3 regions of the Marinobacter sp. ANT_B65 genome follow, and region 3 is predicted to be linked to each of the others. Evidence: predicted binding sites of a transcription regulator. Region 3 holds the regulator's gene; each other region holds the start of a gene.
What was found. Region 3 encodes sigma-54, which starts transcription at its own class of promoters, with help from an activator protein. Its sites were predicted from a motif close to ANTGGCATNNANNTTGCTNT; they were not measured.

Region 1: the regulator sigma-54 is predicted to act here: its motif matches at 1,920-1,939, upstream of CPA50_RS19625 (PEP-CTERM sorting domain-containing protein).
Region 2: the regulator sigma-54 is predicted to act here: its motif matches at 1,257-1,276, upstream of flgA (flagellar basal body P-ring formation chaperone FlgA).

What each region holds. Positions count from the first base shown of each region.
Region 1 covers NZ_NXGV01000001.1:1,394,509-1,397,746, reverse strand. Annotated here, with positions in the region: gene CPA50_RS06610 (XrtA system polysaccharide deacetylase) at 1-11, shown strand, start outside; gene CPA50_RS06605 (ExeA family protein) at 32-1,075, shown strand; gene CPA50_RS19625 (PEP-CTERM sorting domain-containing protein) at 1,141-1,860, opposite strand; gene prpD (2-methylcitrate dehydratase) at 2,049-3,238, opposite strand, start outside.
Region 2 covers NZ_NXGV01000001.1:1,880,410-1,883,647, forward strand. Annotated here, with positions in the region: gene CPA50_RS08660 (CheR family methyltransferase) at 1-254, opposite strand, end outside; gene CPA50_RS08665 (chemotaxis protein CheV) at 299-1,228, opposite strand; gene flgA (flagellar basal body P-ring formation chaperone FlgA) at 1,506-2,120, shown strand; gene flgM (flagellar biosynthesis anti-sigma factor FlgM) at 2,332-2,658, shown strand; gene CPA50_RS08680 (flagella synthesis protein FlgN) at 2,666-3,136, shown strand.
Region 3 covers NZ_NXGV01000001.1:861,595-864,832, reverse strand. Annotated here, with positions in the region: gene lptB (LPS export ABC transporter ATP-binding protein) at 1-488, shown strand, start outside; gene CPA50_RS04095 (RNA polymerase factor sigma-54) at 662-2,197, shown strand; gene hpf (ribosome hibernation promoting factor) at 2,304-2,612, shown strand; gene ptsN (PTS IIA-like nitrogen regulatory protein PtsN) at 2,698-3,168, shown strand; gene rapZ (RNase adapter RapZ) at 3,198-3,238, shown strand, end outside.

The DNA.
Region 1 (3,238 bases), 530 kb from region 3:
GCCTCGCCTGAGTCAGAGACAGGAACTGTAAATGTATCTGGAATTTTTCGGTCTCCACAGACACCCCTTCCGCATTACTCCGGAAGATGATTTTATTTACATGAGCCAGCAGCACTCCCGTGCTTATGTGTACATGTCTTCGGCGATCTGGAGCTCGGAAGGCTTTGTGGTTATCAGCGGTGAAATAGGGTCTGGCAAAACGACGCTTCTGAAGAAAACCATCCGCAACCTCGAAGGCAATCTGAAACTGCTCAACATTTCCTATACCAACCTGGAATCCAGGGACCTGTTTGGCCTGATTCTCCGTAAAGCCGGAATGAAGGTGGAAGACGAAAGCAAAGTCGCCATGCTATTCCAGATCACAGATTATCTGGAGAAAATGGCTGCGGCGGGTACTCCGGTGGTTCTGACCATTGATGAAGCGCAGAACCTTACCCGGGAAAACCTTGAAGATGTTCGCATGCTGGCAGGAATGGAAAGCATGGGAGGGCCCTCCATGCGGGTTATCCTGCTGGGCCAGCCTGAGCTGAAACAGGCGGTTCTGGACATTCCTCAGCTTGCGCAACGGGTAAAGCTGTTCTTCCACCTGGAAGGGCTCAGCCTTGCTGAAACAGCCGAATATATCGACTACCGGCTTCTGGTTTCCGGCCACGGCGGTAACAAACTGTTCGATAGCGACACTGTTCGCGAAATTCACAAGCTCAGCAAAGGCATTCCGAGGCTGATCAACAAGCTATGTGATGGCATGATGATGTGTGCCTACTCCGAAGACCGTCCGTTTATCGACCCTCATGACCTCAAATCCATTCGCAAGGATTTGCTGGGAGACGAGCTTCCGCCGGACACACCCAAAACAGCCGAACTCAGGAAGCAGGAACACTCCGTTCACGAACAAAGCGGAGCCCATTCTGGAGACATGGCCGGGATAGCTAACGCGCTGGTACGCATGGCGGAAGCCTTGGAGCGAATTGACAGCCGCCTGGCCACTGCCTTCCCGGAGGAACCGCCACTCCAGAAACAGAATGTTGGCACGCCTGACAACGTGAAACCACTCTCACCCGGACGCAAAAAATAGGCGCAGCGGCAAAAAAAAATCCCGGACATGTCCGGGATTTTTTTATCAGAACCAGTCCTGACTGACTATTTCGATGCTCTTTTCCGCGCAGCACCAAGGCCAAGCAGCCCAAGCCCTAAAAGCGCAAAAGTACCGGGCTCAGGTACGGCAACAGAGCCGATAGTAACGTTATCCAACCCGTATCCATCGCCATTGGCGTTGGAGAAGATGCTCACATCGCCAAGCCCCGCAGCATCGAACAGACTGACATAAAACACATTGCCACTACCGAGCGAACTACCAAAAATATCACCGAAACTAAAATCCAGACCACCTATGGAAAAACGACCACTGGAATCGTTGGGGTCCGTCATGTAAAAGCCTATCGAGTTATACCCGGTAGTTGGCGAAATTGTCATTTCACTGGCATCCATACTGTCGAGCCACTGAGGCGAAGACAATGCAAAACGACCGTTGAATGGAGAAGTTGCCGAACTCAGAACAGCAAGACCATCTGCACAACTGTAACTACCGCTATTACAGGCGCCGCCCGTCCCGGGAGTAACGCTGGTGAAGGAACCAACGCCAAAAACCGAGTTAATTGTCGTGGCCTGATCGCCGGCTGCATAGCCTCTGTCAAAAGACTCGGTGATTACACTGCCGGAGAGCGATGACAGGAATGCCGCTTCAGCCGCAGTGGCGGCACTATACCCCTGGTCACTGATAGTCAGAACTGGCACGGCGCTGACCAACGAAGACACACTCAATGCTGCCACTGCCGCTACTACTTTAATTGCTGTATTCAACGATCGTACTCCCTGGTGTTCAGATTCAGCCGTTTATATTCTCGACACTGAAAAAAACAAAAGCACGATTCATGCCATCATATTTACCTGTTGTTATTCATAGACTTAAAAGTCACCTAATATATATGCTGTAAATAATCCTGACACCAAAACCACTAAACCGGGTGATATTCCAGCCGCCCTTCTTTTTAAACTACAAACAACTCCACAAAGTCATGAACGTATGCCGATTCAAGCGACTGCTGATCATTACAAATGTTGAAAATCTCCAGACACCTCTGCCCTGCGAAGCGGGTGGCAAGATTTTCCCTGAACTTGTCTTTTAACAGAGGAATACCCTCTTTTCTGCGCCGGCGGTGCCCAATAGGGTACTCCACCGCAACTTTATCTGTGCTGGAGCCGTCCTTAAAGAACACCTGGACAGCATTTGCAATAGAGCGCTTGTCAGCCTCCAGATATTCACGGGTATACCGCTCATCTTCAACGACCTCCATCTTTTCCCGCAGCGTATCGATTATCGGATGAGCCGCGTGAAAGCCGTCTTCGTAGTGCTCTGCGTTAAGATTGCCAAAAATAAGTGGTACTGCAGTCATATACTGCAGGCAGTGATCGCGGTCAGCGGCATTCGCAAGCTTGCCCTGCTTGGAAATAATACGAATGGCAGACTCATGTGTGGTTATAACAATCCGGTCAATTTCGCCAAGCCGGTCTTTAACCTGAGGATGAAGCGTTACTGCAGCCTCGGCGGCCGTCTGAGCATGGAACTCCGCAGGAAAGGAAATCTTGAACAGAATATTTTCCATTACGTAGGAACCAAACGGCTGAGGCAATAAAAACTGGCGCTTGTCTTCTGGTTTGAGCGCCTGATCTCTGTTTGTTTTTGTAAACAGCACATCGTAAAAGCCCCACTGGGGAGCCGTCAGCACTCCGGGAATACCCATTTCTCCGCGCATGGCAATATCTGCAAGACGAACGGCCCGAGAGGTGGCGTCACCAGCAGCCCAGGATTTACGGGAACCGGCATTGGGCGCATGGCGGTAGGTTCGAAGAGCCTGCCCATCTACCCAGGCGTGAGAAAGCGCAGAAAGCAGTTGTTCCCGGTTCGCGCCCATGAGCTTGGCGGTGACTGCAGTGGATGCAACTTTCACCAGCACAACGTGATCCAGCCCAACCCGGTTAAACGAGTTCTCCAATGCCAGAATACCCTGTATTTCATGGGCCATGATCATGGCTTCCAGAACCGAGCGCATGGTGAGAGCCTCCCGGCCCTCTGCAACGCGTTTCTGGGACAGGTGATCTGCAACAGCCAGAATAGCACCCAGATTATCTGAGGGATGCCCCCATTCGGCCGCCAGCCAGGTATCGTTGTAATCCAGCC
Region 2 (3,238 bases), 1.0 Mb from region 3:
GGGTGATTGTCCCGGAACCAGAGTGTTTCGTTAGTGGTCATGGCATCGATGACCACTTCCTTAAGGCTGGCCCGGCCAGGTTTTTTCAGACGTTCAAGCAATTCCCCAAGAGAGTTCAATTCGTTCTCTTCAAGAATTCGGCGCAACCGGCTTTTCACAAGGTATTGCTTGTTGTCACCCAGTAAAATGCCGCAAGCATCCTGCAGGAACGATTTAAAGGCTTCATACTCCTGTAGCGTAATATCCGCTTTCATCGCATCTCATCAGTTCTTAATGAATAACCGGGCATTTGGAAAGCTCAGTTCTGGTCAACAATTTCCATGATTCGTTCAGCAAGTTCATCAGGGCTGAATTTTGCCATAAAATCGTCTGCACCGACTTTCTGCACCATCGCTTTATTGAATACGCCGCTCAATGAGGTATGGAGCATAACAAACAGATCAGCAAGGGCGGGGTCACTCTTGATCCGGGTAACCAGTGTATAGCCATCCATTTCAGGCATTTCCACATCGGAAATCAGCAGTGAAAGATGGTCCGTTGCTTTCGAACCATCGCTGGTAATTTCTTTCAGGTATTCAAGCGCCTGTTTACCATCATTCCGGGTTATCACTTCCATACCAATAGCAGTAAGACAGCGTTCCATCTGCCGCCGTGCTACAGCTGAATCATCAGCAACCAGGACCGGGAAATGGCCAGGAACCCTGTCAGCACTCTTGTTTATAATTGCTTCTGTTACATCTTCCCGGAGAGGAGAAACCTCTGAAAGAATCTTCTCTACATCTATGATTTCAGCCAGTTTATCATCAATTTTCGTAACAGCCGTAAGATAAATATCCCGACCTGTCCCCTTGGGAGGAGGAAGAATATCCTCCCAGTTCATGTTCATGATTCTGTCTACGCCGGTAACCAGAAAACCCTGTGTCTTGCGGTTGTACTCGGTAATGATCACAAAGCTCGATGCCAGATCTTCCTGAGGAATTCCCGGCAGGCCGATAGCCATACCCAGATCAATAACAGGAATAGTCTCGCCACGAGTATGAGCCACACCACGCACAACCGGGAGACTGTTCGGTATGGAAGACAGTTTCGGGCACTGGAGCACTTCCTTCACTTTAAATACGTTGATGCCATATATCTGGCGCCCCCGCAAACGGAACAATAGGAGCTCAAGGCGATTCTGCCCGACCAGCTGCGTACGCTGGTTAACACTGTCCAATACTCCTGCCATAGCATCCTCTCCCGCGCACACTGAAAACACCGGCATGCATTTTGCTGTTCTTTAGAATGAGTTGTCCGGGTGACAAAATAACGTCATCCCTGAGTGGACCTGCCTGTTTAACGGCCGGAACGCCTCAACCCTTAGGCATTTGAATATGATTTATGCCGTAATACTGACAGCATAGGACAAACCAGGACATATGCGCACCACGCTTTTAGTCTCGCTCTTATTCATGTCGTCCCTGGCCAACTCTGTGTCGGCCAGCACGACTGCGGATGAGATCCATATGGCGACCAGGTCATTTCTTGAGAGCTATGCCAGAACCCAGGCTGAAGATGGGTATCAGGTTAAGTTTGAGGCAGGCAATATCGATAGCAGAATCGCCCTCGCACCTTGCGCAGATCCGCTAAAGGTTGAATTTACGGGTGACCCCTGGAAAAGCGAACATCCTTCGGTACAGGTAGCCTGCAATGGCGACCGGCCCTGGCGCCTGTTTGTAACAACCACTGTTTCAATCAGCGGCCCGGCTCTTGTTGCAGCCCGGCCGCTTGGCCGTGGTGAGCGGATAACGGGCAACATGCTTGAAACCCGCTCTGTGGTCATTAATGCGACCCGCCGCGGAATAATAGCCGACGCCAGCCTTGTAGAAGGAATGGTGGTACGCAGACCGGTCAATGCCGGCTCGGTCCTGACGCCAGACCTTCTTGAGGCGCCGGATGCCGTTGCGCGAGGCGACCATGTTATTATCACCGCCCGCGCCGGCACATTTTCAGTTCGCTCCCGGGGCAAAGCCCTGGCAAGTGCGTCTGTTGGAGAGCAGGTTCTGGTAGAAAACCTCACATCCTCCCGCACCGTAAGGGCGAATGTAACGGCACCGGGGCACGTAGAAGTTCCAATGTAACCTTCCCTGTGGAAGCTGGTGGCAAAGTTTTTCCGCCGGCAAAACTTTGCCACCGGGTAAGCACCGTTACGAACACAGATTTTCAATGTTACATAATGTTAACGAAAAGTGTATATCTGCACCCTAAAGTATAGAGAGATTGAGCCGTTAAGCAGATATAAACCCGAGTCAGCCCACGTATGTGTGGCGCAACTGTAGAGCAGGTAACGATATGTCAGTTGACTTAAATGGAATTGGCCAAGGCCAGGTCAACACCCAAAGAACAACGGCCGACAAGCCCCTGACCAGCAAAAGTGGCGGGCAAACTCCCCCGGAACAGGCTAATGCCCGGCCCCAGAGTGCCCGCGGCGAAAATGTAAACCTGAGTAGCCAGGCCAAGAACCTCAAACAGCTTGAGCAAAAGCTGGGCGATTACCCTGAAATGGATGATGAACGGATTGAAGAGATTCGCTCAGCTCTGGAAAACGGTACCTACAAGATAGATGCAGAGAAGCTGGCCCAGAAAATGCTTGATATGGATAAAAGCATTTTTGGATGAGTAAATCATGGCTGCAATCGACGATCTGAAGAACCTTCTTTCCCTGGATATCCACCAGCTTGAGTCATTGGTGGATATCCTGAAAAAAGAAAAATCCTGCCTTTCAGGCTCCGATGCCAAAGCACTCGAAGCATTAACCCGGGATAAAAATGCCCTTCTTGGAGAAATCCGGGAACGCGCAAAGCAGAAAATTCGCATACTGGTAGCCATGGGATTCCGGCCAGACAGCGGAGAACCTTCCCGTTTTATCCGCAGCGCCGGCCTGACCGATCTTTACGCCCTCTGGCAGCAAGCTGATACAAAGCTTCGTGAGTGCCACACTCTTAACGAAAACAACGGACGCATTGTCAGCCACCTGCAAAAACGCCTGACCCGGCTTTCGGACATTTTCAGAGGCGCCTCCGGGCAACAAAAACTGTATGGCGCCAAGGGCCAGCAAACGACTGTATCCAGCCGCACGGTTCTTGCCAGCGCCTGATGACAGCTACAGATTGACAGCTCAATGCCCTTCGCAGGGGCCATGGCCTTTCCCCTGCGGGGGAGGGCTTCTCAAACAATGACCCAAATCTGTTAAGATCCT
Region 3 (3,238 bases):
TTGGCTACCTTCCGCAGGAAGCATCTGTATTCCGCAAGCTCTCAGTGCGGGATAACATTATGGCGATTCTGGAAACCCGTAAATCCCTCAGCCGCACTGAACGTTTGAGTAAACTCGAACAACTGCTGGAAGAGTTCCACATTACCCATATCCGCGACAGCCTGGGCATGGCACTCTCCGGCGGTGAACGGCGCCGGGTCGAAATTGCCCGCGCCCTGGCAATGGAACCGGCTTTCATCCTTCTGGACGAGCCGTTTGCCGGGGTAGACCCCATTTCCGTAAGTGATATCAAACAGATTATCCGCCACCTCCGGGACAAGGGCATAGGCGTTCTGATCACAGATCACAACGTGCGTGAAACACTGGATATCTGCGAGAACGCTTACATAGTTTCCGGAGGCCACATTATCGCTTCCGGAAACTCCGAAACCATACTTGCCAATCAACAAGTTAAAGAAGTGTATCTTGGAAATGAATTTCGCCTTTAGGGTCTGTTTTCGCTCCGGAGCATGTCCCTTCGATTGTTTTGCTGACCGGGAGCAAGTAAACTCGGCAAAGAACTTGCTAGGGTAATCTATAGGGGCGGCAAGTAGCCGACATACATAGATTTTTTGGCCAATGCAAGAAATTCAGAGCAGGTAAGTGTGACGGATCCTGAGCGATGGTTATGAAAGCCTCATTACAATTAAAGCTGGGTCAGAGCCTGACAATGACGCCCCAGCTGCAACAGGCGATCAGGCTTCTGCAGTTATCAACTCTCGATCTCCAGCAGGAAATCCAGCAAGCCCTGGAATCCAATCCCCTGCTGGAAAATTCGGAAGATGACGAGCAGATTGAATCGCCTTCAGCCGACAGTGATCAGAATCAGGATAGTTCCGCCGTCGAAATGTCCGCTGAAGCGACAGCTGATACACCCACCTCCGACTGGGATGAGAGCGAAACCGGCCCGGACTGGCAGTCTGAAAACGAAATCCCGGATACACTTCCCGACGATCTGCCCGTTGATACCGCATGGGAAGACGTTTATCAGTCGGCCCCTGCCCCCGCTGCACGGAATGATGACGAAAACGACCATGATTTCGAAACCAGAAACTCACCAACCGAAACCCTGAGAGATCATCTGGAGTGGCAGCTCAACCTGACACCTTTGAACGAACGGGATCAGGCCATTGCTCACGCCCTGATGGATGCAGTGGACGAGCGCGGGTACCTCACCAGCCCTGTTGAGGACATCTATGCCGGCCTGACCGACGATACAGATGAGGACCCCCTTGAGATAGATGAAGTAGAAGCCGTTTTACGCCGGCTGCAACACTTCGATCCACCGGGAGTTTTTGCCCGGGATCTTCAGGACTGTCTGCTGATCCAGCTCAACCAGCTACCACCGGAAACTCCCTGGCTTGCCCAGGCACGACTCGTCATCACCCATTACATAAATCTGCTGGGCAACCGTGATTATGCCCAGCTGCTCCGCCGCAGCCGCCTCAAGGAAGAACAGCTGCGTGACGTGCTTACCCTTATCACCGGCCTCAACCCGCGCCCCGGCGACATCATAGACCGGACCGAGCCGGATTATGTCATTCCCGATGTCATCGTTCGCAAGCACAATGGCCGCTGGCGGGTAGAGCTGAATCCTGAAATTGCTCCGCGCATACGCGTAAATGCCAGCTATGCTTCACTAATAAGGCGGGCCGACAGCAGTGCGGATAACACCTATCTTCGCGACCAGCTCCAGGAAGCCAAGTGGTTTATAAAAAGCCTGCAAAGCCGGAACGAAACTCTGCTGAAGGTTGCCACGCGTATTGTTGAGCATCAGCAGGGATTTCTGGATTATGGGGAGGAGGCAATGAAGCCACTGATCCTCTCGGATATTGCCCAGGTTGTGGAAATGCACGAATCCACCATTTCCCGTGTAACCACACAAAAATACATGCATACACCGCGAGGCATCTTTGAACTGAAGTACTTTTTCTCCAGCCACGTCAGTACCGACGAGGGCGGCGAATGTTCCTCAACAGCGATTCGCGCCATGATCAAAAAGTTAATTGCTGCAGAAACACCTAAAAAGCCGTTGAGTGACAGCAAGATTGCAGCCATGCTTGGAGAACAGGGAATCAAGGTTGCGCGACGCACAGTTGCAAAATATCGTGAGGCGATGCACATTCCGCCTTCGAACGAACGCAAGCGTCTGGTCTGAACCAGGCACTGTTTACGGGTTCTCAAGAATTTCGCTGGCGCAATAACAGGTGTCAGCACCCAGGCCGGGCTCCCAGAGCCGGAACGGATAACAACAGGAGACGTCTATGCAACTTAATATTTCAGGCCATCACGTAGAACTGACTCCCGCCCTGAAGGATTATGTGTCTGAAAAGTTTCAGCGACTGGAGCGGCACTTCGACCACATCAGTAACTGCCAGGTGACCCTGGAAGTAGATAAGGTTCGTCAGATAGCGGACGCAACACTCCACGTGGTTGGTGGTGAGATTCACGCAAAGGCGGAAAGTGAGGATATGTACGCAGCTATCGACGGACTCATCGATAAGCTTGACCGGCAGATTCTCAAGCACAAAGAAAAGAGTGTAGACAGGATGCAGGGGAACACCGCCCGCTAGGCGGCTGTTTTCAGGCATGTCATCTCATCAGACTGCGGCGCGGACAACGTGTCGCAGTTTTTTTTAACGGAAGCACGGTCGATTCATGAGCGACACATCCCTGACAATAGACAACATTCTTGCGCCGGAACTGACCCAGTGCAAGGTACCCGCATCAAGTAAAAAGCGGGTTCTGGAGTTCATTGCCGAGCAGATCCGTCAGCACAATGATTCACTCGGCGAGAGCCAGATCTTCAACAATCTGATCGCTCGTGAACGGCTGGGCAGCACCGGAATCGGCCAGGGGATCGCCATCCCCCACTGCCGTCTGGAAGGGCTCGAACATGTAATTGGCGTCCTGATAACGCTGGAAGAAGCCGTCGAGTTTGATGCTATTGACAACCAACCGGTGGATCTCGTGTTTGCACTTGTTGTGCCCAAGGAAGCCACCAGCGAACATCTGGAATTACTGAGCCAGCTCGCAGAGAAATTCAATGAAAGCACATTTTGCGACAGCCTCAGGCAATGTGAGGATGCTCAGACACTTTACCAACGCATGACGGCCGAAAACGGCTGATACCCACTCTGGCAACAGGCTGTTTCACCATGAAGCTGATCATCGTCAGTGGCCGGTCCGGTTCCGGCAA